DNA from 3 places in the Peribacillus sp. NPDC096622 genome. Region 2 is predicted to be linked to each of the others. Evidence: riboswitches for the same ligand, from Rfam matches in the RefSeq annotation. Region 2 holds a riboswitch; each other region holds the start of a gene.
What was found. Region 2 has a riboswitch for S-adenosylmethionine ahead of ACIQYG_RS12330 (methionine ABC transporter ATP-binding protein). Riboswitches for the same ligand answer to the same signal wherever they lie in the genome.
Positions count from the first base shown of each region.

Region 1: linked by a shared signal. The riboswitch ahead of metK (methionine adenosyltransferase) and the one ahead of ACIQYG_RS12330 (methionine ABC transporter ATP-binding protein) in region 2 are both predicted to bind S-adenosylmethionine.
Region 3: linked by a shared signal. The riboswitch ahead of mmuP (S-methylmethionine permease) and the one ahead of ACIQYG_RS12330 (methionine ABC transporter ATP-binding protein) in region 2 are both predicted to bind S-adenosylmethionine.

Region 1 covers NZ_JBIWES010000010.1:162,332-173,111, forward strand. The annotation lists gene ACIQYG_RS18160 (SMI1/KNR4 family protein) at 1-203, opposite strand, end outside; gene mnmL (tRNA modification radical SAM protein MnmL/YtqA) at 372-1,331, shown strand; gene mnmM (tRNA 5-(aminomethyl)-2-thiouridylate-methyltransferase MnmM) at 1,328-1,900, shown strand; gene ACIQYG_RS18175 (hypothetical protein) at 2,038-2,433, shown strand; gene ACIQYG_RS18180 (alpha/beta hydrolase) at 2,498-3,301, opposite strand; gene ACIQYG_RS18185 (gamma carbonic anhydrase) at 3,512-4,030, shown strand; gene metK (methionine adenosyltransferase) at 4,216-5,409, opposite strand; SAM riboswitch class I at 5,574-5,736, opposite strand; gene pckA (phosphoenolpyruvate carboxykinase (ATP)) at 6,166-7,752, shown strand; gene ACIQYG_RS18200 (nucleotide sugar dehydrogenase) at 8,168-9,469, opposite strand; gene ACIQYG_RS18205 (glycosyltransferase) at 9,511-10,780, opposite strand, start outside.
Region 2 covers NZ_JBIWES010000005.1:249,735-260,514, forward strand. The annotation lists gene ACIQYG_RS12295 (SRPBCC family protein) at 1-185, shown strand, start outside; gene ACIQYG_RS12300 (dienelactone hydrolase family protein) at 323-916, shown strand; gene ACIQYG_RS12305 (Fur-regulated basic protein FbpA) at 913-1,101, opposite strand; gene ACIQYG_RS12310 (Fur-regulated basic protein FbpA) at 1,127-1,333, opposite strand; gene ACIQYG_RS12315 (M20 family metallopeptidase) at 1,542-2,735, opposite strand; gene ACIQYG_RS12320 (MetQ/NlpA family ABC transporter substrate-binding protein) at 2,770-3,642, opposite strand; gene ACIQYG_RS12325 (methionine ABC transporter permease) at 3,664-4,314, opposite strand; gene ACIQYG_RS12330 (methionine ABC transporter ATP-binding protein) at 4,328-5,350, opposite strand; SAM riboswitch class I at 5,611-5,722, opposite strand; gene ACIQYG_RS12335 (GNAT family N-acetyltransferase) at 5,865-6,332, opposite strand; gene ACIQYG_RS12340 (nuclear transport factor 2 family protein) at 6,400-6,762, opposite strand; gene ACIQYG_RS12345 (amidohydrolase family protein) at 7,168-8,478, opposite strand; gene ACIQYG_RS12350 (zinc-dependent alcohol dehydrogenase family protein) at 8,659-9,636, opposite strand; gene ACIQYG_RS12355 (ABC transporter ATP-binding protein) at 9,798-10,586, opposite strand; gene ACIQYG_RS12360 (FecCD family ABC transporter permease) at 10,602-10,780, opposite strand, start outside.
Region 3 covers NZ_JBIWES010000004.1:240,437-251,216, forward strand. The annotation lists gene ACIQYG_RS10005 (hypothetical protein) at 515-682, opposite strand; gene mmuM (homocysteine S-methyltransferase) at 931-1,893, opposite strand; gene mmuP (S-methylmethionine permease) at 1,883-3,277, opposite strand; SAM riboswitch class I at 3,361-3,463, opposite strand; gene ACIQYG_RS10020 (flavin reductase family protein) at 3,699-4,307, opposite strand; gene ACIQYG_RS10025 (alpha/beta hydrolase) at 4,326-4,934, opposite strand; gene ACIQYG_RS10030 (ring-cleaving dioxygenase) at 4,934-5,881, opposite strand; gene ACIQYG_RS10035 (ring-cleaving dioxygenase) at 5,906-6,883, opposite strand; gene ACIQYG_RS10040 (nitroreductase family protein) at 7,126-7,725, shown strand; gene ACIQYG_RS10045 (alpha/beta fold hydrolase) at 7,910-8,962, opposite strand; gene ACIQYG_RS10050 (hypothetical protein) at 8,955-9,458, opposite strand; gene ACIQYG_RS10055 (SDR family oxidoreductase) at 9,486-10,247, opposite strand; gene ACIQYG_RS10060 (OsmC family protein) at 10,657-10,780, shown strand, end outside.

The DNA of each region.
Region 1 (10,780 bases), on a different contig from region 2:
ATTTTTAAAAACTCCTTATAATCCTCAGGCAGAAGCAGTCCGGTTTTCTTTTCAAAGGAATGAATTTGTTCATCCGAAGCAGGTGAATTGAAGGTGCAAGTGGCTTTGTATGTGAACCCATCTTCATTTACTTCGATCACCTGATTATTTTCGGCTAATTTCTTTTTCATTTGTTTGATCGCTTCTTCAACTTGACCGGTCATGTCCATCAGCTCCCGATTGGATATAGTCATTCAAAGATAAACTGGAAATAGCAGCAAAATATTTAGCCTTCAAGTATACAGTATACGCTTATTTTTCAAAAAAAGACCTAGCTGCGAGAATGTTGTATAATATATGTTGCGCTTTATTTTATTTAGGAGGTTGCTGATTTGAATCAAGCAAACCCGTTTATATATGCAACGGATAACAAACGATATCATACATGGAATTACCACCTGAGAGAACATTTTGGACATAAGGTCTTTAAAGTTGCCCTGGATGGCGGTTTTGACTGTCCGAACCGTGATGGCACCGTCGCACATGGCGGCTGTACTTTCTGCAGTGCCTCAGGCTCTGGTGACTTTGCGGGCAGCAGGGTTGAACCCCTTGACGTCCAGTTAAAGAAAATCAGCGAACGGATGCACCATAAATGGAAAGATGGAAAATATATGGCCTATTTCCAAGCATTCACGAATACGCATGCACCCGTGGCAGAGCTTCGCGAGAAATATGAAAGTGTATTGACCCAGGAAGGTGTCGTCGGACTCTCCATCGCGACACGACCGGATTGCCTTCCAGATGATGTAGTCGAGTATTTAGCGGAATTGAACGAACGCACTTACCTTTGGGTGGAGCTGGGTCTCCAGACGGTCCATGAAAAGACCGCGACAATGATCAACCGCGCCCATGACTTCGATTGCTACAAAGAAGGCGTCGATAAACTGCGCAAACACGGCATCCGCGTCTGCTCCCATATCATCAATGGCCTTCCTCAGGAAGATTACGGCATGATGATGGAAACAGCCCGTGCAGTCGCCAAACTCGATGTACAGGGGATAAAGATCCATTTACTTCATCTATTAAAAGGGACACCGATGGTCAAACAATATGAAAAAGGCCTGCTCGAGTTTCTTGACCGTGACGATTATGTCAGCCTGGTATGTGACCAGCTGGAAATAATCCCTCCAGAAATGATCGTTCACCGCATTACGGGTGACGGTCCGATCGATTTGATGATCGGTCCAATGTGGAGCGTCAATAAATGGGACGTCTTGAATGCCATTGACGCCGAATTGAAACGCCGTAACAGCTGGCAGGGGAAAAACCATCACACGGAGGTACAATCATGAAGCTAGATCGAATTTTGCCATTCGCCAGGATTCTGCTCGAAAAAGCGGTCCATCCCGGGGATATAACCATAGATGGCACGATGGGCAACGGCTTTGATACAGTCTTTCTTGCAGGACTTACAGGTGTAGACGGACATGTGTATAGTTTTGATATTCAGAAAGAAGCGATCGAAACCACAACAGCGAAACTGAACGCCGAGAATTTACAAGAGCGCTGCACCCTCATTCACGATGGGCATGAACATTTAAGCAAATATATCCGGAAAGAACATTCCGGAAAGATCACAGGTGCCATCTTCAACCTGGGCTACCTACCTGGCGGAGACAAATCAATCATCACCCAAGCCGAGACGACGATATCAGCCATTGAACAGCTGTTTGAACTTCTGGCGCCTGAAGGCATCATCATCCTCGTCATTTACCATGGTCATCCAGGGGGATCGGCAGAACGGGATGCATTGATGGATTATGTAGAGAACTTCCCTCAACAGAAAGCACATATCCTGAAATACGGGTTCATCAACCAAGCAAACAATCCGCCATTCATTGTCGCGATTGAAAAGAGATGATGACTATTGACACCGTTCGATATGAACGGTGTTTTTTCAATCCCAACTCGCAGGCAGCAGAATTACCAATCATAACTTTTTGAATTTTTCGTCTATAATGATTATAATGATGGAAAATAGATAAGAGGGTGCAGAAAATGGAACATTTGCCTACTTCATTACTGACGGATATATTGACTGAAAAAATCAAAAGGGATTCAAGTGAGCAATACGGGGATTTTGTCAGCTCGCTCAACTCGTTGACAGAAGAACAAAAAACCATCGAGGACCTCAAACAATTCGATCATCATTTTGATAAGTTCCTGCCACAGCTCGATTTAATGATTTCCACCCAAAACCATGAAGCGATCATGAATATGAAAGCGACGCTTTTGGACCTATTCGCCAATGACTTGACCTTCAAATCCATTTATCTCCTATCCACTGCATTATCCAATAAAAAGGAACTTACACATTTGAAGCAATTTATGTACCCGGTTACTTTCTGGGCACCGGTCATCAAGTCGAACGAATTGCTTAAAAACGCAGGCTGATCCAAAGAAAACTGCCGAAGATTTAACTTCGGCAGTTTTTTATTTATCCTGAAGGATGTACTGATCAAACGACATACCCTAATATCTTTAAACGGTTTTCAACAAAACTCAGCGCATATTGAAATACATCATCACGCTCTGGTTCATTGAAGATTTCATGATAAAGCTTCGGCCATTCCTTATATTGCTTTTCACTGGCCATGTTATAATTAAACCACTCACGAACCGCCTTCTTGTTGACGATTCGGTCATCTCCGCCCTGCATGACCAAAAGCGGCACATCCTGAAATTCAGGAATCTCTTCAAAAGCATCCTTCATAGCCTGTGCAAGCTCGCGATACCAGCGAACTGAAACCTTTGTGATATATAATGTATCGTTTCTATCGGATTCACGAATTTCCGCACTTCTCGTCGCCATTTCAGGGGTCAATCCGGAATGTACCCTGAACTTAGGCATAACGATGTTCAATCCATGCGAGAGCGTTGTAAGGAACTTCCGCGGCTTCGTCACGAGGCCCAAGCAAGGAGAAGAAAGAATCACCCCTGCAATGTCCCATTCCTCTTCCTGAAGAAGGCGTATCGAAATCAAACCGCCCATGCTGTGTCCAAGTAAAAAGACCGGCAACGAATATTCGTAAGCCTCTTCTATCCAGCTTTTCACTTCGTCCAAATACTCATCAAAGGAATCGATATGTCCCCTGTAGGCGCGAGTAGTCATCCCCTGCCCAGGAAGGTCGCCCATGACGACATGGTATCCAGCTGAAAGCCACATTTGTGTTACCCACTTATAACGTCCGTGATGTTCCATTGCCCCATGAACGATGACAATGACGCCCTTTGCGTCTCCTTCTGTCTCCCATTTCCACATTCGAAATCCCCCTTTCACTTTTCACTTGTTGTGTACGATCCATGATAGTTGAAATAATATATATAAATTATAACCATATTCATGATTTTCGACAAAAAAGAAATCTAACAAGTTGTACATTGCTATTATAAATAGCCAAGTGTATTTGCATACGGTATATTAAAATAATACATAAAAACATTCACTTCGGAAAGGAAATGATTGAAAATGATTATTTATCCGTATAAAGGCAAAGAACCTGAAATTGCTGAAAGCGCTTATATCGCTGAAAATGCTGTCGTCACAGGTGATGTCAAAATCGGCGACGAAACATCAATCTGGTTCAATTCCGTCATTCGCGGTGATGTATCCCCAACCATCATCGGAAAAAAAGTCAGTATACAGGATAACAGCGTCCTGCACCAAAGCCCCAATAATCCATTGATCATCGAGGATGAAGTAACCATTGGCCATCAGGTCATTTTACATAGCTGTAAAATCCGCAAAGGAGCTTTAATCGGCATGGGATCGATCGTACTTGATGAAGCCGAAATCGGCGAAGGGGCTTTCATCGGTGCCGGCAGTCTCGTTCCCCAAGGTAAAGTCATTCCACCGAACATGTTGGCATTCGGACGTCCAGCTAAAGTCATCCGCGAAATCAACGAAGAAGATCGTCAGGATATGGAGCGCATCGTACGCGAATACGCCGAAAAAGGGCAATACTATAAAACGGAGGAACGAATAAAGTAATGCACGAGTAATTGACTGAAAGTTACGAGTATTCGCTCCTAACTCTCGAGTAAACTGTTCTAACTCACGAGTATGGCCCTTAAGTTGAATTTCTTTGGGATTTCTTGAATTATTCCCGATAGACGGCAAAATTAATCCATAAAAAAAGGTGCCCCGCTAATTGCGGGACACCTTTTTTATATGAATTACGCTTGTGCTTTTAATGTTTCTGCTTTGTCCGTGCGTTCCCATGGAAGATCGACATCTGTACGGCCGAAGTGTCCGTAGGCAGCCGTTTGTTTGTAGATTGGGCGACGAAGGTCAAGCATTTTGATGATACCAGCTGGACGAAGGTCGAAGTTAGCGCGAACTAGGTCAACAAGGACTTCTTCGCTAACTGTACCAGTTCCGAACGTATCAATGGAGATCGATACAGGCTCTGCCACACCAATCGCGTATGCCAATTGAACTTCCGCTTTGTCGGCAAGGCCGGCTGCCACGATGTTTTTCGCAACGTAACGAGCAGCGTATGCAGCAGAACGGTCAACTTTAGTAGCATCCTTACCAGAGAATGCACCGCCGCCGTGACGAGCGTATCCGCCGTAAGTATCAACGATGATTTTACGTCCAGTAAGACCAGCATCCCCTTGAGGTCCGCCAATTACGAAACGGCCAGTCGGGTTGATGAAATACTTAGTATCTGCATCGATCAACTCGGCTGGAACAACAGCTTTGATCACATGTTCTTTTAGATCGGCTTGAATTTGTTCAAGCGTAATTTCTGCATCATGCTGTGTAGAGATGACGATCGTATCTACACGTACAGGACGGTTATTCTCATCATATTCCACAGTTACCTGTGTTTTACCATCAGGGCGTAGGTAAGCAAGAGTTTCATCTTTACGAACTTGAGACAAGCGGAATGAAAGTTTATGCGCCAATGAAATCGGAAGCGGCATAAGCTCTTCTGTTTCATTACAAGCAAATCCGAACATTAGACCTTGGTCCCCTGCACCGATTGCATCGATTTCTTCCTCTGACATGTTTCCTTCACGAGCTTCCAATGCTTTATCGACACCAGCTGCGATATCGGCAGACTGCTCATCGATGGAACTCAACACGGCACAAGTTTCAGCATCGAAACCGTATTTCGCACGTGTGTAGCCAATTCCTTTAACCGTATCACGAACGATACGCGGAATGTCCACGTAAGCTGAAGTTGTAATTTCACCAGCAACAAGCACAAGACCTGTAGTTACACTAGTTTCACACGCAACACGTGCATTTGCATCCTTAGCTAGGATAGCATCTAAAATGGAATCTGAAATCTGATCACAAATTTTGTCCGGATGGCCCTCTGTAACAGATTCAGAAGTAAATAGACGTTTCTTTGACATCATATTTCCTCCTTGGAAGTTAGTATGTTGTAGGCATAAGCCTGATTTTTTACGGAACTCGTTTCCCTCATTAGTTTCGACTATAGACACAGAATTACTTATAAAAAACACAAAAACCTTCCCTGGCAAATGAGGAAAGGTTTAAAATTCTGTCTTCTATCCTTTCACTCTTATCGTTCAAGGGTTTTTTACCTTGCTCAGGTTAGCACCATCACCACTATTCCTTGAAGACCTTCGCTTTATTTTCGGCGATCGGTCTTGGAGTCAAGTTCAATATGGCAGGTTGCTGGGTTTCAAAGGGCCTGTCCCTCCACCAACTCGGGATAAGAGAATCCGTACAATTTAAGATATTATCGTATCTGGCTGGAATTTGTCAATGCTTTTCTAAAAAGAACATTTCCACCCAGAATGGCGTTCATTTGAAAAATCATGTTGATACAACGTCCTAACGGGGTTTACAATGCAAAATACGAATAGAAATGTTGTAAATTGCCATTAATAATAAAGTATTGAGCATCGAAAAGGAATGACATCCTGACTTTCCCATTAGACATATATTGCTTACTTACTTCCTATTTAAATAAATTTTTCTTCATGAAAGTATATGCGATAATCCTGACTCGGTTCCTACCGGATTAAAATGATTAATGCGGCCAGCTGAAAATAATCACAAATTAAAAGAAATAGTATAGACTAATTAAATGAATGTGTTATACTAATTGTAATCTAAAAACTCAAACAAAGGAAGGTACCTCATATATGAATTCTGTAGATGTTTCTAATGAGTTACACCAATTATTAACAGGAAACAATGTGCAAACTCAACTATCAGTTCCTCAATTGGTCGAAAAAGTACTAAGCAGAAATGAAGGCGTTTTAACATCAACCGGCGCGGTTAAAGCTGAAACTGGCAAATATACTGGTCGTTCACCTAAAGATAAGTTTATCGTGGAAGAAGCATCAGTTAAAGATAAAATCGATTGGGGTCCCGTGAACCAGCCGATTTCCGAAGATGTGTTCAATAAACTATATAATAAAGTAGTTGACTACCTAAAAGCAAAAGAAGAGATTTTTGTTTTTAAAGGTTTCGCTGGTGCAGACGAAACATCACGTCTTCCCATCCGTGTTGTTAATGAATATGCTTGGCATAACCTTTTCGCCCATACTTTGTTCATCCGTCCAAACGAAGAGGAACTGAGAGGTCACGAAGCTGAATTCACGATCCTTTCTGCACCTAACTTCAAAGCGGACCCAGAAGTGGACGGAACTACATCCGAAACTTTCATCATCGTTTCATTTGAACGCCGTACCATTTTGATCGGCGGAACGGAATATGCAGGAGAAATGAAAAAATCGATCTTCTCGATCATGAACTACTTACTTCCAGAGGCTGGAATCCTTCCAATGCATTGCTCTGCTAACGTAGGACGTGAAGGGGACGTCGCTTTATTCTTCGGACTGTCCGGTACAGGCAAAACAACTTTATCAGCAGACACTAGCCGTAAACTGATTGGTGATGACGAGCATGGCTGGTCTTCTAACGGCGTATTCAACATCGAAGGCGGCTGCTATGCGAAAACGATCAACCTTTCACGTGAAAAAGAACCACAAATTTTCGATGCGATCCGTTTTGGTGCTGTATTGGAAAATGTTGTTGTTGATCCGGATACGCGTGAAGCGAACTATGATGACAGTTCATTGACTGAAAACACTCGTGCCGCTTACCAAATGCAAGCGATCGATAACATCGTGAACCCAAGTATTGCAGGACACCCAAATACAATCATTTTCTTAACAGCTGATGCTTCAGGCGTTCTGCCTCCAATCAGCAAGCTTTCCAAAGAACAGGCAATGTTCCACTTCCTAAGCGGATACACTAGTAAATTGGCTGGTACTGAAAGAGGCGTAACTTCACCGGAAGCTACATTCTCCACTTGCTTCGGCTCACCATTCTTACCGCTTCCAGCTACACGTTATGCCGAGATGCTTGGTGATAAAATTGACGAGCACAATGCAAAGGTATACCTTGTCAACACAGGATGGACTGGCGGTGCATACGGAACTGGAAGCCGTATGAAACTTGCTTACACTCGTGCAATGGTACAAGCGGCACTTGAAGGTGAATTAGCGAACATCGAAACGATCAAAGATGATATCTTCGGTTTGGATATCCCGCTTCATGTTCCTGGTGTTCCTGATGAAGTCCTTCAACCAATCAAGACATGGGCAGATCCTGCCGCTTATAAAGAAGCAGCAACAGACCTTGCCGCACAATTCCGTGCAAACTTCAAGAAATTCAAAAGCGTTCCAAGTGAAATCGAAGAACTTGGCGGACCTACAGCTTAATAAATTGTACAAAAAAGGACCAAGCTCTTGCTTGGTCCTTTCAGTTTGTCGACAAGAAATGTTTCTTCCCGAACCATGATTATGGTTTACTTTATTAAGTGCCATGGAAGGCGAAATATGGCGTCTACCATCTGCGGTCGAATAATAGGGCTAAAAATCGCGTCTACGGTGAATAATATCCCATTAGCCCGATATACCTCATATACGTTCGAATAACTGGCTAGCCGAGATCCCTGCTAGAACTTGCGGCGAGGAGGCTTGGTGGAAAGGAAGCGGATTTCTGAAACCAACTGGATCGTTTCCACGGTCTGAATGGACCAAGCCCTTGCATGGTCATTTTCTTGATTGGAAAAAGGGCGCTGTGATAGTCAGCGCCCCCTTAATCGTTATTCCATTATCAATGTTGTCCAAGTTTTTAGATGATCGCTTTATTCCTGGCTTTTTTCATGGACACTGTTTTGTATTGATATATATTGCCCAAGTTTGCCACCGGGACATCTGTTTTAGTTGCATCAATGCAATTGCGTGTATCCAGAATCAATTTATTGTTCATGAGATTCGATAGCTTATCATAATCCATCTGTTTAAATTCATCATGGTCAGTCAGGATAAGTATCAAGTCGGCATCATTTACAGCGTCTTCCACTGATACGACTGGCATCTTTCCAGATTGGACATGCGGGTCATGCAAGGCTACATCCACGTTTTCCATCCCCATCAAGATATTGACGACATCAATGGCGGGACTTTCACGAATATCATCTACATTTCCTTTGTAAGCAAGACCGAAAACAGCTACTTTTGGCTTCCGGATCCCCTCCAGCATCATCCTTACGGAATTAACGATGTAATAAGGCATCGATACGTTGGTATCACGGGCCAATTTAATGATTCTCGCATACTCTGGTGCCTTTGCAACGACGAAATACGGATCAACCGCTAAACAATGGCCGCCAACTCCTGGTCCTGGTTGGTGAATATTGACACGAGGGTGTTTGTTTGCCATCGATATGACATCCAAAACATTGATGTCCAGCTCGAAACAGATTTTCGTCAGCTCATTCGCAAGGGCGATATTGACATCCCTGAAGGTGTTTTCCATCAGTTTGGACATTTCAGCCGTTTTCGCATCCGTCTGAATGATCTCCCCTTGAACGAAGGTTTTGTAAACAAGACTTCCTTTATATGAGCATGTTTCCGTGATGCCCCCGACGATACGGTTATTATGAACCAACTCTTCAAGAATCCTTCCAGGTAAAACGCGTTCCGGACAATGGACGAGGAAAATGTCTTTTCCGATGGTAAGGCCCGTCCTCTCGATCATCGGTTTAATATGATCATCCATGCTTCTTGGCGCTATCGTCGATTCGATAATGATGACATTCCCTTTTTTGATAAAAGGAAGAATGTTTGAGGTTGCATCCATGACATGTGTTAAATCACAGGATTGATGCATGTCCTTTTTATTTGGAGTAGGCACCGCGATGATGAAAACATCCGCATGTTCCGGGCTTAACGCAGCCCGGAACTTATTGGAAGTAAGCACTTCTTGCAATACCTCCTCCAATCCAGGTTCTTCGATATGGAGCCTGCCGCTATTCAAATTGGAAATAATCTCAGGATGGATATCCACGCCGACGACATCGACACCGTGTTTCGCAAACATTAAAGAAGTTGGAAGTCCTATATAACCAAGTCCGATTGTACAAAGTTTCATATAAACCACTCCTATCTATTTTTCTGCTACACTCAAATTTGTTAGGCTGTTTGATAGATTTCGATAAAGATTTCCTTCTCTTGTTTCCAATTGTATTTTTGTCGCGCCTCCAGGCAGTTTTGGCTCATTTCCGCCCTTTTTTCAGGATGCTTCAATAAGTAATTGACACCTTCGGCAATTGATTTTGGATCATGTGAATCGACACACACACCGATTTTTTCCGTATCGACAACCTTTTGAATTTCAGGAAAGCTGCAGGCAACCACAGGCACACCGCTCATCATATATTCAAACAATTTATTTGAAGATGCGGAGTAGTGATTAAAGCAGACATTATTCAATATCTGAAAACCTAAATACGCATTTTTGGTATAATGGAGCAGCTCGTCGACCGGAACCTTCGGCAGGAACTTCACACGATGCTCCAGATTCATGTCGCTTACTTTTTTCATTAATTCATCCTTGATCCTTCCATCCCCGATAAAAACCACCGTTCCGCCCTCGATCATCGGTACAGCATCAACCAATTGCTCTAACCCTCTTCCCATTTGAACGCCGCCTTGGTATAACAATATCGGTTCATTCTCTGGCAAATCGAGCAGCTCATGCAAATTCACGGCCGTACTTTCCTCCGGATTGGTTGGAATCGGGTAGTTATGGACCACCTTGGGATACAGACCATATAAGTCTTCGTTATACTTAGCTCTCGTATGGTTTTCGGCAATCATTTCATCGACGAACATTAATAGGAATTTCTCCATCATCCCGTAAATTCGGCTATTATATCCCGTTCTGCTCGTTTGTACTTCATGCGAGTCATAAATCAGCTTTTTCCTTCTCAACCATTTACTGCTGATCGCTCCCTGCATGAGCGTATTCAAGTCATTTGAATGATAAAAATCATATTTCCTTTTCCGGCCATGATAGATCATTTGACCAAAAATGTAGCTCCTCGTTAACAGTGTCGGCAGCTTTGTTTTAGTGATGATCAGGGTGCCCATCGCAAGTAGTGCAAATGAACCGAACAGTATTCCCGATCCCATCCAGCCATTGATTAAGTTCAAATTCCACAACGTATTCCAGACCAATAAGGCCAATAGAACGATTTCAAACTTCTTTTTCTTCAATTTGCCAACGATCCTGAGAATTTTATGAAGCGCCTCCCAGCGGTTATTCACCCTAGTGACCGAGAAACCATTTTGGTGTTTCTCCTTTTTGGCCAAACCCTCGATTTTCCAGTTATGAATGGCAATTAAATCGACTTCATAACCCGCTTCAGTGAGTGCTGTGCATTCTCTTAGAACCCTCGCA
Region 2 (10,780 bases):
CAATCCAAGAAATAATCCCTTACGAAAGGTTTTCTTATTCCTCGGATTCGGATAAACTCGTTTTCACTTTTGAAATATTCCTAGAATCTGAAGGCACTGGAGTATCCATTAACATGGACGGATATGAACTTAGTTCGGCTAACTTAAAAGCATTTTTAGAAGGAAAAGAACTTCCCTATACCTAATGATCCATTGGAAAGAGACTCTAGTTCATTCACATGTTTATAAATAAATCGATGCTATACCCCTTTGGATATAGAGTCTTTAGAAACTAAAGACGTCTGTATTTATAATGGAAGAAATTCGTATAAGGAGGTAAAAAATGTTGAACATACAGAAAAAGTCCGATACTGTCATCATTGTCATACACGAAATATATGGTCTGAACCAACATATGCAAGGTTATTGTGAGTTATTATCAAAGCAGGGTTTTGATGTGATCTGTCCGGATTTGTTAGAACGTGAGGCGCCATATGATTATTCCCAAGAGGATGCTGCTTATCGACATTTTATGGAGAACGTAGGTTTCACGGGTGCTTTATATAAGATAAAGGATATATTATCGGATATAAAAGATGAATACCAAAAGATTTTCATCCTTGGATTCAGTGCAGGGGCAACTGTAGCTTGGCTGTGCAGTGAGGAAGAATGTGTCGATGGAATAGTTGGTTACTACGGTTCGCGTATTAGGAATTATGCAGAATTGGCGCCACGATGCCCTGCACTGCTATTTTTCCCGCTAGAAGAGCCATCATTTAATGTCGACGAGTTAATTTCAGCTTTAGAAAGAAAGAATGTCGAAGTTCATAAATTCATGGGAGTACACGGATTCAGTGACCCTTACAATTCAAAATATCATGTAGAATCTGCACAAGCAGCCGTTAGCAAAATGATGGAATTTTTTATGATGAATTAAGTTTTGTAGATCCAATGTATCGAACCCGCATCACTATGGGGGTGACAGTCATTTTGAACCTTTTTATATTCTGTTTCCAATTCTTTTAAAGTCAACTTCATAAGCTGTTCCACAGTTTTATTTACAGTATGGATCATAAGCTTATAGATTAATTCCTTCCGCCTTTCTTCCATGCCCTTCCTCATTTTGCCCTCTCCTTTTATTCTGACATTATATGAAATGTATCCTTAGACAGGGGGAATGATCGTCGGATTCCTTCTCCTCGATTTTACTTATTTTATTATATTCATTCTCCAAATCGGTTAAGGTTAATTCAAATAGATGGATGTCATTCTTTTTATATACTCCCTTGTTAATCAACTTGTTGATCAGGTAGTTTCTTTTTTTCTCAATGGCTTTACGTAATAATATCCCCATGATAAATCCTCCTTTTTTAATATGTATTGAAAGATAATCTTTCGACTTGCCCATTCACAAAAAAACCGGAGACACCTCTTTACATGAAAGAAAAGTCTCCGGTTTTCCGGTCAATTAACCTATAATTCATATCTAATTACTTGGTATTGTTGTTTTTATAATACTAACTCTATGCTCCGTAGTCAACTGTTTTTTTCCTGCATCTTATTTATTTTTGCTTCGCTTCATGAAATGCCGCTTTCACTTGATCCAACAGGTCTTTATCCGAAATCAATTTATAACCTGTAAGTGCCAGAGCTTTTGCTCCGGTCAGGATGGCCTTGTCTCCAGCAGGGGATTTGGCACAGTCGCGGAATTCATTCGTATGGGCAATCAACTCATCATGTCCAATTTTTATATAAGGATGTGCTGTCGGCACTACATGGCTTACATTACCTGCATCCGTCGAGCCAAAGCCACTCTCTTTTCGAGGAGCCACCGCTTCCCCTAATTGAGCTAGTTCTTCTTTTAGCAGTTCATCCAGAACTGGATTAATGACAAAATCGAGCACTTCATTTTGGAAACGTTCAACCTTAACCGTGCTTCCCGTGGCAAGTGCTGCCCCATCAGCAACAGCACGTATTTTATTGGATACTTCTTGGCAAAGTTTCCATGTTGTTGCTCTAATGTAGAATCTGGCGGAAGCATATTCAGGAATGATGTTAGGCGCTTCCCCGCCATTGGTGATTATTCCGTGAATTTTGACCTCGGTCGGGAGCTGTTGACGCAAAGCATTAATGCCATTGAACAGCTGAATCACCCCGTCAAGTGCATTCACGCCTTCTTCAGGTGCAGCTGCTGCATGTGCTGACTTCCCGTAAAAATGAAAATCAAGGGGGTCGACAGCCAAAAACGGACTTGTTACACCCGTTTTGCCGGCAGGATGGATAAGGATGGCCGCATCCACCCCATCAAATAGACCGTGCTTCACAAAGCTGCCTTTTGCACTTCCATTCGGACCGCCCTCTTCAGCCGGTGTTCCGAAAACGATCACCTCTCCGCCGGTTTCCTCCAGCACTTGAGCCAGGGAAATGCCTGCTGCAACACTCGTTGTGCCAATGATATTATGGCCGCAAGCATGGCCTAAACCCGGCAATGCATCATACTCTGCTAAAAAGGCAATTGTGGGTCCTTTCTTTGAAGAGGTTTTTTTGGCGATGAATCCTGTTTCATGCCCGGCTATATTGCGGGTCACTTCAAATCCTTCATTTCGAAGTATTCCGGTTAATGTATCCGAAGCGAAGAACTCTTGATTCCCAATTTCAGGTTTGGCATGAATGGCTTGACTCGTTTTGATATATAATTCGGAATGAAGGTCGATATGATCTTCAATGATCTGCTTCAGCACCAATTCGCTCGCCATACTCTTAATCTCCCCTTTTTCTTGAATACATCCATTACTTTTCATTAGCTGGTTTTGTCCAAGCATCCTGGTAATTCACTAATTCATCTACAGAAACATAGGCAGGAATGGTGTTTCCTTTAAACGTTTTTTCAATGAAGGCTTCCACTTCTTTCGATTGATAAAGCTCCACTAATTTTTGCAGCTCAGGACGATCTGCATTACCCTTTTTAACTGCAATGATATTAATATATGGTTTCGCCGTTTTACTTTCATGGAATAATGAATCTTTCAAAGTAAGGCCTGCTTCGACGGCAAAGTTATTATTGATGGCTGAAGCATCGGCATCATCCAATAGACGGGGTGTATTGCCGGCAGCAACAGGTTGGATTTTCAAGTTTTTCGGATTTTCCTTAATGATTTCCAATGATCCCGATCCATTGAATTCCTCTTTCAATGTAATCAATCCAGCTTCCTGAAGGAGGAGCAGTGCACGGCCAAAGTTTGTTGCCTCATTCGGAACGGCTACCGTAGCACCATCCGGAAGATCTTTGAGACTTTTATGTTTTTTTGAATAAAGGCCCATAGGTGCAATGACAGTCGACCCGATGGCCTCCAATTTTAGATTTTGATCTTGAACGAATTCATCGAAATAGGCGACCGTCTGGAATGAATTGGCATCAATTTCACCTTCGCTTAACGCAAGGTTCGGTTGGATATAATCATTGAAAGTGACCAGTTCGATATTAAGCCCTTCCTCTTTCGCTAAGTCGACAATGTATTCCCATGTTCTCGTATCCCCGCTGCTGACACCGACTTTCACTGTTTTCACATCATCCGAACTCCCTGATGCACCCTCATCGTTCCCGCATGCTGCAGCCACGATGGCCAATGCCAATACCATGATCGTTAATAAGATTTTTTTCATTTTTCCTACCTCCTGTTATTTTTATCTTCTTCTGATTTTTCTTGAAACAAAGTTCCCGGTGGATTGCAGTAATTGAACGATGATCACGAGCGCCGCCACTGTGACGATCATCGTCATCGTATCGAACCTTTGATAACCGTAAGCCAAAGCTAAATCCCCGACCCCGCCTGCACCGACGGCACCTGCCATCGCCGTAGATCCAACAAGCCCGATTGTCGCTGTTGTAAATGTAAGGATCAACGAGCTAAGTCCCTCGGGAATCAAAAAACGATAAATGATTTGCCATGTTGTCGCCCCCATCGCCTGAGCCGCCTCGATAATCCCTTTGTCCACTTCCAACAGCGAGTTTTCCACTAGCCGGGCAATATAAGGAGCCGCGTAAAAGATAAGCGGAACAATGGCCGCATTCGTTCCGATCGCACTGCCGACAATCATTCTTGTAAGCGGAATAACTGCTACAAGCAAGATGATGAAAGGAACCGACCGCAGTATATTGATGATCGGGTTCAATATATTAAAGATCCATTTATTCTCCAGGATGTGACCCTTTCTTGTAATGACAAGCAGGATACCGAGCGGAAGCCCAATCAACCCGGAAAATACCAATGAGATGGCTACCATATAAAGTGTGTCACCGAAAGCTGTCAACAGCTGGTCTGCCGTTATTTCCATTCCCCAAAGCGTATTACCCATTTATCTGCACCTCCTGGACGAGAATCCCCTCATCTTTAATATATTGATAAGCCTTGTCCACCTCATTTTTGTTCCCGGTCACTTCGATGATCAAATTCCCGAAAGGCGTTTCCTGAATTTCAGAAATATTGGCTGATAAGACACTTAAATGAACATCATATTTCTTAGAGATGGTTGAAAGTAAAGGAGTACCCGAAGTAGTCCCAATAAAATTAATTTTCCAAATAATCGGGATGTGAGACCCTATGCTTTTTAAGAAACTTTGTGGAATCTCATCATGTATGACCGTTCTCACGAAGTTTTTTGCAATATCCGTTTGCGGCTTGGCGAAAACTTCGAAAACCGAACCTTGTTCAACGACACATCCGCCCTCCATGACCGCTACCTTATTGCAAATTTCCCGAATTACAGACATCTCATGAGTGATTAGCAGGATGGTGATATTGTATTCTTTATTAATTTTCTTTAAGAGCTGCAGAACTGCACTCGTTGTTTGTGGATCCAATGCCGACGTAGCTTCATCACACAATAAGATCGATGGATTCGTAGCCAATGCCCTTGCAATGCCGATACGCTGCTTTTGACCGCCGGATAATTGTTCAGGATAACTCTTTGCTTTGCTCGATAAGCCAACGAACTCCAACAGCTCGCCTACCCGGATTTTGATTTCCTTAGCCGGAGTTCCCGATAAAACCAGCGGCATGGCAATATTATCAAAAACAGTCTTTGAGTTAAGCAAGTTGAAATGCTGAAAGATCATCCCGATTTTTTTCTTTTCAGCCCGTAATTCCTTCGGGCTTAATTTGGTCAAATCCTTGCCCCCAACAATCACCGAACCATCTGAAGGTTGTTCAAGCAAATTGACCAGCCTGATCAACGTACTCTTCCCGGCCCCGCTATAACCGACTACCCCGAATATATCCCCCTTTTCCACTGTCAAATTAATGCCCTTCAAAGCCTCGACGGTCTGTTTCTTTGTTTGATAAACCTTTTTAACATCTTGAAACTCAATCATCCAATCTCCCCCCATGCTGTTTATTTGTACGAATTCATTATCCAGAGAGAAGAGCTTTGCAACGTTTCATAATGATAGGTTAAATTCCGCCAAACTCACGAGTAATTGCGCGAAACTCATGAGTAACTGCACCAATTCCTCCAATAACCATATACATTTTGAATAAACAAAAGAGGCCTCTTCCGTCGTCAGACAGAAGAGGCCTCTTTTAGACATAAAAAAAGAGTAAACTCTTAAATTAATTATCTAAGAAAAGCTCCTTCTTATCTTTCAAACTTTCGTCCGTTGGAATTAGCACAGTATTTTTACAAAAGTAAAAACCCGCTGCCGAGGTATCATAGGGCCAAGTCCCTCCACATCTCTTGATAAGAATTAACGTTATATTTAATTATGTCCTTCACTATATATTCTAATTTCTCTAAAGTCAACCATATTTTTCATCGCTATAAATAGTTTCACAGTATAGTGAATCGATACTTTTTAACTATATTAATATAATTTATTTTTTCTATTTTTATAGTGATTTGCTCATTCTCCATACGGGGTATATTTCATTTTCTTCCCTTATCTTCATCATGCCTGAATTCGTATATAAAGAAATCGCCCTTTGGTTATCCGGAGAAACCCTTAAATGATATTCGGATACATTAAATTGCCTGAAAAAGCTTTCTGCGTAGCGAACCAATTCCTTGCCAAGGCCTTTACTGCGGTATTCTGGAATAAGATAAAAGAGATTCACATAGCCAATCTCAGTTCCTTCATACTCCCGAATTTGAAGTTCCATTTGTCCAATCGGTTCTTGATCCTTTTCAATGATCACCAGTCCATCCGGAAATTTGCGGACCCGTTCTTCCATTCGTTGCAAATATGTATTTTCATCTCCAAAACCAGCTTCAGATCCAAAACTTACAACATAGGAATCTTTCCGGAATTTAACGATAATATCTTTATCTTTGTCCGTATCCATGGTACGAAAGATCAACCTTCATCCACCTCTATCATTTTAGTGAAATAGTTTCCAAGCAGTCAAAACTCATTAAATAAAAGGCTTAAAGGGGCTCTTTTGTTTTTGTGCCTTGATGAAAAAACATTTGCCATCTTCCATCCGTACATTTCCAAATTGAACTTCTTAAGGTATGTTCCAACTTATCTTCATCAAAAATTCGATATGTAGTTAACACGGTATCATCAGACAATGGATGCAACTCAAATTGACTTAGTGTCATGTTCACCGCTCCGGCTCCCTCTTGCCCCATAAAATCGCTTTTAGACCATATGTTACCCGAACTGCCGAACTCAAAGAAATCATCTTTCAATAATGATGAAAGCTCTTCTGGAGATGTACGAACTTCAGACTTTAACAATTTCTCCTCCAGCTGATACAAATGCTCTTTTAACAATGAACTGTCCATCCATCTTGTCCTCCTTTTTCGACCGTTTCCCCCGAAGCAAGGAAATTGGAAAATCGTGAATAATTAATACGTAGATTTTCAGAAATTCGTGAACCATGCGGTTAAAGGTTTTTTATCCAGCTGCTTGCTGATTAGCAGCTGGATAATAGTTGCGATCAGCGGCATTTTTTCGTTTTTAACCATTTTTGCCATCCCCATTTTCTTATTAATATTTTTAACTGGCTTACTTTGTAACTGGACTCAGATGGATTTCTAGGTGTTAAGAACAATTTATTCCGCAATACTAGCGGCAATTCATTTTTTACTGCCATCCGATACCTCTAAATAATTACTCCCAAACCCATAAAAAAGAAGCTGCAAATGGCAGCTCCTTCTTCTGTGCATCCGTTTGTTTCCCCATCAGCGTTATCTTGATAGGGTACCTTGCAGACGATTGGTTTCGGCGATTACTTTTTCTTCATCGATCGTTAAGCAGCCGCCGTCTTTCACGACCATTTTGCCATCAATGTATACATCGCATACGTCATTTCCGCGTGCTGCATAAAGCAGGTGCGAATAGGCTTCACTCAGTGGCTGAAGGTGTTCTTTGTCATATGGGTAAATGGTGATGAAATCTGCTTTTTTACCAGCTTCCAGTGATCCTGTATGACCCATTCCTATCGCTTCGGCGCCCATTCTTGTGGCCATGGCGAGTGCTGTTTGGGCAGGGAATTTAGTGGCATCCTTATACATTCCTTTTTGCAGTAATGCAGCTGTCCTCATTTCTTCGAACATATCGAAGTTGTTATTGGAGGCGACGCCGTCTGTTGCCACTCCCACTTTAATGCCTGCATCAAGAAGGCTGACGACATCTGCTATTCCCGATCCGAGCTTCAGGTTACTGATTGGATTATGGGCAACGCGAACATCATGCTGTTTTAGGATCGCCCGTTCTTCATCATTAAGGACTACACCATGTGCCATCACGGTAGGCTGATCGAACAGGCCTAGACGGCGAAGGTGCTCGACAGGACGGGATCCGTAACGTTTTTCGATGTCGAGGATTTCAAAGTCCGTTTCCGATACGTGGATGTGCACCATCAAATCATTCTCTTTTGCAATCCGTGCACTTTCCATAATCGCTTCAGGTGTGCAGGCATATGGGCTATGTGGTGCGACCATGGTAGTCAGGCGGCCATCGGCAAACGTTTTATAGTTTTTTGAAAACTGCTCAGCCCCCATGAGGTTCGCTTTTTGGTCTTTTTCGGTACCCAAGCTGAAGATCGTGTAGGAAAAGGCTCCGCGCATTCCTGTTTCGCCTATCGTCTCCATGACAGCACCCGCATCTATTCCATTAGGATTGAACATATCCGAAAATGTCGTGGTTCCTGATTTCATCATCTCCATAATGCCAAGCTGTGAACTCACAGATGCGATTTCCGTTGTAAACTGGCTTTCAATCGGCCATATTTTCGTTTCAAGCCATGGCTTCAGCAGCATATCGTCCCCGATACCGCGTAAAAGGGTCATTACAATATGCGAATGGGCATTCACAAGGCCTGGCATGATCCATTTCCCGTCAAGGTTGACCACATGATCTGCATCTGCCAATTGTTGTTCATCATGCTGGCCGATGTAGGATATCGTATGATCTTGTACAATCATCATGCCGTTTTCAAAGATTTGGTTTTCCTTGTCCATAGTAAAAAATGTAGCATTCACATATATTGTTTTCATAAGTATTTCCTCCAAAGTCGTATCAGTATCAACATGTCCTATTCCGCATTCTAAACTAGCACCTTACAGGTAATCAAGTAATTCCATATTATCAGGGGCCATTTCCATTTACCTTAGGAACCTATTGGAAGAGCTCCAAGATTAATGCCTCCTTCAATTAAGTGGTTACCCTTTGCAAAATCAGCTGCTTAAAAAAATCTTCCCTCTATTGCTCGTGACATTAATCGCTTCTATAACATCTTGAAGGCTGTAGGAGGAATCCGGCATCCTGAACTTCAACTTTTCATCAGCAATGAACCCCATCAAAAGGTTAAACGTTTCATGCCAAGTTTGAACGGAAGCTTGCTGATTCCAATGCCGCAGATGAAACATTTTAACATCCACTTTTGTCCTTTGTGAAATTTCCGCCCAATTCACAGACTGTCCTGATAAAAGGCCAATCGTTAATAAGATGCCATAAGGCCGTACGCAAAAAGCTAGTTCTGAACCATCGATGCCGCCCACTGAATCTATGGCCGCTTTCGCTCCGCGCCCATTCGTCAGTTCCATCACTGTATCTTGCAAGGATGATCGGGACGTATCGATTACATATGACGCACCAAGTTTAAGCAGTTCTTCCGTATACTTATCGTTCCTCGTTACAGCAATCAGCTTAAACCCAAGAATCTTCGATAACTGGGCGAGTATACGGCCAATGGAAGATCCGCAAGCATTTACGAGTAATACATCATCCGGTTTCAATGCTAATACATCTGTACAGATTAGCCATGCGGTTATCGGGTTTATATATAATTGTGCTGCTATATGGTCTTCAAACGAATCAGGAATGGCGATGGCCAGCTCCGCTGATGTTTTAACATAATCCTGCCAGGTGCCTTCACCGCGCAAAGGCAGAACACGCTTGCCTATCAGCTCCTTCGAAACCGCTGGACCCACCTCTTCTACAATGCCGACCCCTTCATAACCAGGTATGGAAGGCAAGGGGATTCGGTGGGAATAGGCACCGCGAATGGGCAGCAAGTCAGACGGATTAATGGGACGTGTGGTCATCCGAACGAGGACTTCCCCCTCGAAAGGTCTTTGAATACATTTATTTTCAACTCTTAAAACCTTTTGCGGATTCCCAAACTCATAGAATTTAATACATTTGGCTTCCATAATAAATCTCCTTTAATATATAAGTCTTTCCATTTTATCATTTAAACTCTTGATCTAAAATATCTTGGCAACCCCTATCCAACATTCCTTCGTAAATAAGCAAAAAAGCCAACAATGAATATGTTGACTTAATTAATTCGGTACGACCGGCGCTAGTGTTTCTAATCCTGAGATAAACCAATTGGAATGCATAGAGGCGTTTGATCAACGGGATTTTCAATAATACAGCATTCCAGTCTGAAGACGTCCTTGATCATTTCTTTTGTGAATACCGTTTCAGGCGGTCCCTCTTTATAGATTTTTCCCTTCTTGATGCTAATCAGATGATCGGCATACTGTGCCGCTTGATTCAAATCATGCAGAACCATGACAATCGTGCGTCCATAAGTTACGTTTAAATCACGCAGTAATTCCAATATTTCAATTTGGTGCGCCAAATCCAGATAGGTTGTCGGTTCATCTAACAGTAAAAGGTCTGTTTCTTGTACCAAGGCCATCGAAATCCATGCTCTTTGCCTTTGTCCTCCAGATAATGCATCCAATGTCCGATCGGCGAACTCCGTCATTTTTGTTGCTGATAAGGCACGGTCGACAATCCTATGATCTTCTGGGGTTTGTCTGGAAAATAAGCCTTTGTGCGGATGCCTGCCATAATAGCATAGTTCTTTAACGGTTAAATCTTCAGGAGCTTCCGGAGCTTGGGGCAAGATGGCCAATTTCTTTGCCACTTCTTTGGAAGATTGCTGATGAATGGCCTTTCCATCTAAATAGATCGTGCCTTGCTGTGGCATTAATAATCTAGCCAGGGACCGCAGAATGGTAGATTTGCCACAACCATTGGAACCAATGATTATACTGATCTTACCTTCAGGAATTTCCAAATCGATATTATCAATGATTTGTGTTGCCCCATAAGAGAGCGAAAGATGCTCTGCTGATAATGTTGTCATGATATTCAGCCTTCCTTATGTTATTTTTCTTTCACGGCGCAATAGATATAAAAAATATGGTACACCAATCACCGCAGTGATAATTCCGGCGGGTATTTCTATTGGAGGGAATAATCCTCTTCCCAGGCTATCGGCAACGAGTAGAAAGATAGAACCAAAAAGAGCTGAAGCAGGAAGGAAAACCTTGAATTTTG
Region 3 (10,780 bases), on a different contig from region 2:
GGTTCTTATACTACCTGGCATGTTTATTAAAACCGTAAAACACCGCGGCTTTCACCAATTAGGTAAGTCGGTTCTGATCAATCGTTAAGTTCGCCCTTTTTGACGCTGCACGAAACGATTTCTGGACGACAAGAGAATATACTAATAATGCCCCTTGTTTAGAAATTTAAGTTTTATTAACTATATAGAAGAAAGTCGGCTTATTAAAAGGTCATCCATCTTCATTATTCTGTTTTCTTCATTAACTTATTTCCTTTTCCATCAAGGGAAGTTTGATTTCAGTTTAATCTCCGATTTTACTCTTGGTTTATTTGCAATGAAAGAAAAAACCATGGCACAGCTCATGGTTTTCCCCCGTCTGAAAATCAAGCCCAAACAAGAAGCAACATGAAGTTGAGGTTATGTCATTAATTCATGTGCTTATATTATTGGAATACGAAATTTAATAATCCCCTTAAAGAAATGGAAAATTGCTCAATATAATGACTCAACAAATATACTGCATCTCAATATATTAAGGCATCTCATCTTCTTTTTCCCGATTTTTGAAAGCTTCATGTGTGACAATATCCTCAATCTGTTCATACTGGCGACTGTGTTCCTTCTCTTCGCTAATTCTATTATTGGGTAAATTTCCTGGATGTCCTTTTTCTTTGTGATTAAAATTTTTACCACGGCTCATAACTCATTCTCTCCTTTCTATTCATTGTTTGTATAGTTTTCCCAAGCACGAAAAAAATATGATTTAATTTCTCTTTTTACTGTTTTGCAGCAGGGTGGATTACAACCTTTTCAAATAACTCGAATCTGAAAAAAAGAGCCCCAAAAAGAACAGGAACTGCCAGATTATGACGCTTCCTGTTCTTTTTGTTTATAGGTTTACCCACTACTTACATAATTAATAAAAACATTTTTGATGACAAAGAATGGCTAGGAGGATATTACCACGGAAGGTCGCCACTTCCTTGAAATGTCTGCAATATGATCAGGAGCCGTTCTGCAACATCCCCCAATTATACGTGCCCCCGCATGGTGCCATTCTTCAGATTTCAGGTCGAGCCTGTTACATGATTCTTGACCATGCCATGTTTTAGTTTCTGGATTATATGATTCACCGGAATTCGGATAAACGATAATTGGTTTATGCGTGTTTGCACGCAACACCTGTATGGCTTCCGTGATAATTGATACAGGCGCACAGTTAATGCCAATTGCGGCAATTTGCTCACTGTCCCCAAACAATCTGGTACAGTCCTCCAGCAATGTACCATCACTTATCGCTTTTTCATTTTTCAAAGAAAAGGATAGCCAAGCGTAAACTTCTGGATAATCTTTCAATAATGAATGTAATACTTTTGCTTCTTGCAGGGAAGGAATCGTTTCAAATGCTAAAATGTCAGCTCCTGCTTCAATCAAAGCTGATATTCGCGAGCGATGAAATGCCGCTAACGTTTCATCTGAAACACCATAGTTCCCTACATACTCTGACCCATCTGCAAGATAAGCCCCATAAGGTCCAACTGATGCAGCAACCAATGGCTTAGGTCTAATCGTTTGATATTCTTCCTTCCAAAATTCATCTCTTGCTTTTCTTGCAAGTAAAACCGTTTTCCGGATTAGATCCAATGCCTCTTTTTCTTGTATTCCGCGGAGGGCGAAACCTTCAACTGTTGCTTGGTAGCTTGCCGTTATCGCACAGTCAGCACCAGCTCGAAAGTAGTCAGAGTGAACCTGGTAAATCACTTCTGGATTTTCAAGTAATACTCGTGCAGACCACAGGGGATCGTCCAAATCACACCCATGCCTTTCAAGCTCTGTAGCTAAAGCCCCGTCCAAAATCATGACTGAATGATCTCGTAAGATTGTTTCAATTGGGTTAATTTTATTCTTCATGATTTACTCCTCTTTTCTTATAAGTTTGTGTCAGATAATAACTTCCATAGCAAAACAAAATAAAAGGAATGCCACAATATAATGCAATTCTTTGTGTAGGATCAAATGCAATTCCTATGCAAGAAGCAAGACATAGCATAAAAGAAACGATTGGTACGAGTGGATATAATGGTGTATGATAAGCCAAATCATTGACTGAGTTTCCTTCGTTTATATATCGTCTGCGAAATAGGAACTGTGACGCGCTGATACTCATCCAAACCATAACCACGGCTAGTCCAGAAATGGATACAAGCACTATGTATACAGTATCCGGTGCAATAATACTCGAGAAAAGTGATAGAACACCGCCCAACATACTGAAAAGGACTGCATATACCGGAACACCCCGTTTTGTCAATTTTGCAAATATTGGTGATATAGTTTTCTTATCTGCAAGTGACCAAAGCATCCTGGATGAGGCATATAGTCCTGAGTTTGCAGCGGACAAAATGGCCGTCAATATAACAAAGTTCATAATATCCGCTGCATATGGCACTCCAATTCGTTCTAGAACGGCAACAAAGGGGCTCTCTAATACGCTTGCATCCGAAACAGGCAATAATGCGGATAATACAACGATGGTTCCTACAAAAAAGATAATCAATCTCCATAATGTCATACGGATTGCCTTTGGTATCGTTTTTTCTGGATTCACAGTTTCCCCAGCTGCAATTCCGATTAATTCAGTTCCAGAAAATGCAAAATTCACCGCGAGCATCGTCATTAGAATGGCAAAGGCACCATTTGGAAATAAACCAGCACTTGTAAAATTGGAAAATAACGGAGCTGATTGTGCGTTAATTATTGGAATAAAACCTACCATTGCCGCAGCTCCCAGAATAATAAATATTACGATAGCGAATACCTTTATAGACGCAAACCAGAATTCGGATTCAGCGAAAAACTTAACGGTCCATGCATTTAATGCCAAGACCAAAATGGCGAATAGAGCACTCCATATCCAGACACTGATTGATGGAAACCATCTCTGCATCAACAATCCTGCAGCCGTGAATTCCGAACCTAGTGCAACAGTCCAGGTTAGCCAATACAACCAGGCTACTGTATACCCTGTCCCTGGTCCGATGTATTTGGCTGCGTAACTATGAAACGCACCTGTCTCGGGCATATGCACTGACAGTTCACCTAGACATAGCATGACAAGATAAACCACTAATGCACCAATCAGATACGAAAGGATGGTGCCAAACGGACCAGCCTGGTGAATCGTATAACCCGAACTTAAGAATAAACCAGTACCAATCACCCCGCCAAGCGATAGCATTATTATATGCCGTGCTTGCATTTGCCTTTGAAAATCATGCTTCCTTTTGTTCTCCATTCTTACTCTCCTTAATCTTGCATCCAGAAAAAACGAAAACGCACTCTAAAAAAGAGTGCGTTACTGACAAATAAACACGTACGGTCTTATCTATCAAGGTTTCACCCCCTGGAATTAGCACAGTGTCTTTGTGGACCTGCTGCTGAGGTTTCATAGGGCCAGTCCCTCCACCTCTCTGGATAAGAAATTATTTTTTTTATAACTTTATCAATCTATAAAAAAATTGTCAAGTTTTGTTTCGTAGTGTAAAGACTTCCATTTAATTACTAATGTTCATGGCGCCTGCGTCATTAATATTAAAATGATTGCTTATTTTTGGAACTTTCGCGTAATAAAAATTGCAAATAAAGCTAACCGGGATCATATTGGTTTTTAAAAAATGACGACATCTTATAAGATGTCGCCATTTTTATCTTTTTCCTTAAGGACGTTCTATTTCAAATAATTCCCCTAGTTTTGTATAGGTATGACCTGCTAATCTTGCTACAGGTTTTAGCCCATTCTGATCAATTCGGCCATTATGGTAAATATCTTGCTCTATATGATAGCAGACTATTTTCCCTATCAGTAAATCACAACCAGGTTCATTCTTGGAACCTGCCAATGGTATCGATTGCTCTAATGTACATTCAAAACGTACCTTCGCTTCTAGCAATCCTGGTACGGATACCTTATCACTAACAGTCGGCGTGAAATTAGTAAGACCCAATTCACTTTCGTCAGATGGGAGTTCCTTTGCCGTTCGATTTGCATCAGCAACATTATTTTCATCAGTGATATGAACAACGAATTCACCTATTTGAATTGCATTACGGGCTGTGTCCTTTGAAACTCCTTTTTTCCGTTGAACAGAAATGGAAATCATCGGAGGGTTTGAACTAACTATGTTAAAAAAGCTGAACGGCGCTATATTGATCGTACCGGTTTCGGATTGTGTCGTAACCAGCGCAATAGGTCTAGGTATAATGCTTCCAGTCAAAAACTTATAATTATCCCGTTCAGTCAGACTTTCAGGATTAATAGAAATCATCTTCATTCCCTCTCATTCTTATAAAAATTTCTTTTGAAACCAGGAACCTGCTGCCTCAACCTCTGAACGTGTTAACTGATGACCGTGATTTTCCCACTGAACTTCAACTGTAGCGCCAGCTTGCAGTAAAAGTTGATTAAGTTCATCAGTTTCTGCTGCCGGGCAAATCGGATCGTTTTTTCCTGCAGCAATAAATACAGGAATATCCGAGAGGGAAGGCAAAGCGATCCCTCGTCTAGGAACCATTGGATGATGAAGAATCGCTCCTTGTAATGCCCCCTCGTAATGGAACAGCAAACTTGCCGCTATATTTGCACCATTGGAATAACCTAATGCCACCACTCTGTCACGGTCGAAGTCATATTTTCCGGACGCCAATTCCAAGAAGTCATAAAGTTCCTTCGTTCGGAAGATCAAATCCTCTTCATCAAAAACCCCTTCAGCTAACCGTCGGAAATAACGAGGCATTCCGTTTTCAAGTACATTTCCCCGTACGCTCAATATGGATGAACCAGGTGAAACCATTTCCGATAATGGCAAGAGATCTGTTTCCGTTCCTCCAGTGCCATGTAAAAGCAATAGTAACGGAGCTTCTGGATTACTTCCTTTTTGAAAAATATGTTTCATCATTTATCCTCCTCTAGTACTCTCGGCACTGCCGGCAGTAACGTTTTTTCCATAACTTCCCGTTTTTCTTCCAACCATGGCGGCAGCATTAATTTACTGCCCATCGTTTCCTTCGTTTCATCATGAGCAAAGCCAGGTGGATCTGTGGCAACTTCAAAGAGTATGCCTCCATCTTCCCTGAAATAAATGGCATCGAAGTATTGACGGTCTGTAAAGGGTGTCACACCATAGCCATGGTTACCGATATGCTCCCTCCATTCTTTATGATCTTCATTATCGCTCGCACGCCATGCAATGTGATGGACAGTTCCCACTCCGATTTTACCGTTTGGTAAAACCGTTTTTTTAACATCGATCAAATTTCCAATATCCGATGTGGATCTGAAGCGGATGAAATCTCCCTCTTCCCCAATCTTTTGCAAGCCCATCACTTCCACTAATAGTTCCATCGTTTTGATCGGTTTTGACGTCAATAATACAGCACCGCCGAATCCCTTGACCGCCTTATCAGCTGGTACACCGCCGAATGACCACTCGCTATTTTTACCTTCTTTACGCTCAACCAGTTCAAGTTGCAAACCATGTGGGTCTTGGAATTCCAGATATTCCTCACCGAAACGTGAAACCTTTTCAAAGTCTATGTTAAACTTATCCAAACGCTTTTCCCAGAAGCCAATTGATCCCTCCGGAACGGCATACGTTGTAATCCCCACTTGTCCGGAGCCAATTGTCCCTCGGTATGCCTCAGGCCAAGGAAAGAAAGTGATGATAGTGCCCGGTGAACCGGATTCATCTCCGAAATATAAATGGTAGGTACCTGGATCATCAAAATTAACGGTTTTTTTCACCATACGCATTCCCAATACTCCAGCATAAAAATCCACATTCTCTTGAGGGTTGCCTACAATTGCGGTTATATGATGTATTCCTGCATTTTGCTTTTGCATGCCGATTACTTCCTTTCCGGTTAATTAATTAGTTGACTTTGTATTCAGTGGTTTTAAATTCGCTTCAATATCCTTTCTTTTCGATTCCAAAAAAGGTGGCAGAGCAAGGTTCTCACCTAGGTGCTGCTCAGCTTCATCCACTTCAAAACCAGGTCCATCAGTAGCTAGTTCAAATAATATGCCATTCGGCTCCCTAAAATAGAGTGAACGGAAATAAAAGCGGTCCACATATCCAGAGTTCACGAATTTCGATTCACTAATTTTTTCTACCCATTTTCTCAATTCTTCTTCAGTATCCACCCGGAAGGCAACATGGTGTACTCCACCTCTCCCCAACCTTTCCCGAGGTATGTCATTCCTTTCTTCAATATGGAGTTCCGCTCCTGTCCCCCCCTCACCCGTCTCATAAACGACTATCGGATTTTGCCCCCTGATTGTCGATGGGTATGTGCCTGATTTCCTGAACCCCAATACCTCGATAAGAACACTTTCTGTTTGTGCAATATTGGGTACTGTAAGTTTTACTGGCCCTAATCCAAGGATGGAAAACTCTTTCGGTACTGGGCTGCCATCCCACGGAAATCCTCCTTGAACGCCGTTATTATCCTGATCGGAAACCAGAAGAAGCCTCTGCCCTTCAGGATCTTTAAAAGAAAGCACCTTTCTTTCAAAACGGCTCGATATTTCATCATGCTCAATATTGAATTCCACAAACCGTTTTTTCCAATATCCTAGCGCTTCATCATCCCTCACCCTTAAAGAAATTTCTGAAATGCTATTGTTTCCCTCATGAGTGCGGGCAGCATTTGGAATTTCAAAAAACGTCAATTCCGTTCCCGGTGAACCAATTTGATCTCCATAAAATAAGTGATACACACGAACATCATCTTGATTCACCGTTTTTTTGATTAATCGCATTCCTAAGACTTTTGTGTAGAATTCAAAGTTATTTCCCGCTTTTGCTGTAATCGCCGAAACATGATGTAATCCTTTTAATTCCATCCGTACCACTCCTATCTTTATAAATCTCCCCTTAAGGAGATGAAATAATCCGCAAATAATATCTCGAATTCAAGGTATTTAACCTAACATAATACTTTTAATGCAAATATCTTGATTTAAAGATAAACGACAGGGATAAAATTGTCAACCATTTTCATTCAAATAATTTCACCCGGATTCACTTATTATAAAATAAAAAATTCAGGTCAAAATAAATCGGTATAAGAATGGAGGTGTGATATATGGTTAAAGATTTTTTTAGCGCAATTGAAGATAGACGCTCTTATTATTCCCTTAGCAAGGAATATGTTGTTCCTGATAAAAGGATTAAAGAAGTTATCGATCATGCCGTTCAATACTCCCCTTCCGCTTTCAACTCCCAAAGTGCAAGAGTGATTGTATTAACTGGTCAAAGCCACGACCAATTATGGCATATCACGAAAGAAACATTAAGAAAAGCAGTCGGTGACAAAGATTTTAAAAAAACGGAAGAAAAAATGAGGTCATTTATAAATGGGTATGGAACGGTTTTATTCTTTGAAGACCAAGCCATAATAAATAGGCTCCAAGAAAAATACAAAACGAATGCCGAAAATTTTCAGATTTGGTCGAACCAATCGTCTGCCATTTTACAATTTGTAGTATGGACTTCCTTGGAAATTGAGGGGTTCGGTGCGAGCCTTCAGCATTATAATCCTTTAATCGATGACGAAGTGAGAAAGACATGGGATATATCATGCGATTGGAAACTCATCGCCCAGATGCCCTTTGGAAAACCCACTGCAGAACCTGGCGATAAAGACTTCTCACCACTTGAAGAACGTGTGAACTATTATCATTGATACAATAGGGGCTTGCTCTACATAACGAGCCAGCCCTTTCATTTATTTGGATTTAGTAATCCGGAAATGTTGCAAAAAATTTTGAAAATATCAATGACGCAAAGCCTATATTCTCTATAACCGGCAGGATTTTTATATCTTCACTGGCTTTCAACACGCACATTTCACATCCCCCTAGTAATCTTTATTGTATTGGTGAAGAACGCCCTGGCAGCCATTCCTTCAAATAATATGGGAGTATACCGGAATATTGTTTAGCAGCATGTCCACTTTTCAGTAGGCTATATGTCTTATCCTTACATGTTAAATGCTCCATTACCGGATATATCATTTCCTGTGGGACCAGTCGATCATACTTACTTGCTATGACCAAAACACTCGCATCAATTTTCGATAGCTTCGCCTTTTTTCCCCTTACCATAAAACCACCATTAACCAAGCTATTTTTTATCAATAAATCCTTGGTTATTTGTTTTGCGGCTGCTCCTGATAAAGGTACATGCCCATTAGCCCAAGCATTGAAGCGACGCCAATTTTGAACGTATTTCTCATCATCCGCTTGATTCAATAAAGATAAATAGGGTGATATATAGACGGGGGATGTAATTAACCGGATTCCATATTTAACTGCACTGGCTGGTATCGTTTGATAAATATCTATTGTCTCGTCAAAATCCGCTGTTCCTTCTTTCAACGCTTTTTGCCATTGATCAAAAAATTCTGAGGCACTGAAATCCACCGGGGTCACGGAAAGAATCAAATTCTTGATCGGCTCGTCTGCAATGGCAGCATATATTGCGGCTATTGTACCGCCGAGGCAAAACCCCATCACTGTAATTTCTGATGCTCCAGCGTGGCGTAATGCACGCTGCACTCCTTTTTGAATATAATCGACGATATAATCTTCGATCGATATTTCACCATCTTCAAATCCGGGGCTTCCAAAATCAAGCAAATATACATCAAAACCTTCATTTACAAAAGATTCTATTAAACTATTCCCAGGGGACAAATCAAGAATCAACGGAGTATTGATTAGTGAATATATAAGAAAAACCGGTACATCATATTTTTTTTGTGCTGACGGATAAAACCAAAGCGTTGATTTGTTTTTTTTCCACACCGCTATTTTCGGCGTCAGTCCCATTTCAGGCATTGGCTGATTGGGAATATCCAATAAATGTTGCCATTTAGTTTTGGATTCAGATTGATTTTTCGGTACTTTCCGCTTAGACATTTGAATTCCCCTGTCCAACTGAATCGAACTCAGGCAACAGTGAGCTTAACAATAAGGAGTTATTCATAAAATCAGATATCCTTTTTTTACTCCCTTCCATTTCATTGGATGCCAACCTTGATTTCTTTTTCATACTGCGGGATGAATTGGCATTGCCGTTATTGCGACTTGAAGATTTACCTCCGGCATTCCGCCCCTTATCCTCAACAAGTGTAGAAACCAACTCTTCTAACCTATCAATTTTTTCTTCGAGTTGGATGACTAATTTCGCTAAACTCGCCACATCTCTTTTTGTTGGGTAATTCATGATGATGGACATTCTTTCTGAGGCTTCCTGCAGCCTATTTATTCTTGGAACCTGCATTTGTGCATTATCGCTCACTCTTTCAATTAATTCGCGATTATTCAGCAGATTTTGAATTTTACTATTCAGCTGCTGCTCTTTTTGTGTGCCTAGTAATTTAAGCCCTTTATAAAAATTGGATTTTTCCGTCATATATTCCTTCCTTCCTTTCTTCTTCGTTTACACTAATGCCGATATTCCCCCGTCAATGATCATAATATGACCCACCATATAGTCAGAAGCCTGTGAGGCTAAAAATACGGCGGCACCCTTCAAATCATCTTCATCGCCAAACCTGCCAGCCGGAGTTTTACCTAATATGTCATAGTTAGACTTTTCAAGAATTTTCTTTGTGATTTTAGTCGGGAAAAATCCAGGTGCTATTGCATTGACTTGGATGCCGTATCTAGCAAGTTTAACTCCTAAATCCTTGGTCATTGTGATGATGGCACCCTTACTGGTGTTATAAGCAATCGTATCCAAAAGCTCAGGAAATGTCCCGCCAAGACCTGTCACCGATGCAATATTTATGATTTTTCCGGAATTTTGCTGCTTCATGACCTTTGCTACAGCCTGTGAAAACAGGAATGTACCTGTAACGTTAACATTCAATACTTTTTCCCACTTATCCTTGGGAAGATCCAAAAGCGGACCTGACCAGGACGTACCGCTATTATTGACAAGAATATCGATCGTGCCGAATTGAGCAACCGTTTCCTGAACGACATGTTCAATGGCACTCACATCCGTGATATCACATTCAAAGGCAACGGCATTAACACCCATCGATTGCAAGTCTTCACATACCTCCTTACATACAGGTAGATTTCGTGAAGCGATGACTATATTTGCGCCAGCTTCTCCCAACGCCATGGCGATCTGTTTGCCCAGTCCTCTGCCGCCGCCGGTAATGATAGCCGTTTTATTAGTCAAATCGAACATATTACTCAGTGTAGTCAACTTTTCAGCCCTTCCTTACTAAAGTATTATTTATATAAAACCGTCTATATCATTATAGAAAAGCCTATCCAATATTGTGCTTAAAATAGCCTAATGCCTCTGCCTTTTGTTTTCATCAACATGTATCCCCATATATCAATAAGAATGCTTCTGTCAGTTGAGCATACTGGAAACGTAATTCGGCAGGACGGTAATTTATTTGATCGATTCATACCTTAGCTCGACACAGCGGTAGACTTTTCGACCGATTCCATAATTTTTTCATCTTTCTGGCGGATTATACGGCCGTTTCAAAACTCAGCGGATCGATGGAAAATTTGACTGAGTGAGCAAAATCGGATACTTAACCTGTTTTGTCGTTTACACTATAGAATAGTAAGGAGGTTAAAAAATGACGATACATCACTTTCATTTAACTGCGGAGTGGCCCGGCGGCAGAAATGATATCGGCACGATTCATTCAGGGAATCTTCAAACACAGATAAGTATTCCTACGGAAATGGACGGACCAGGGA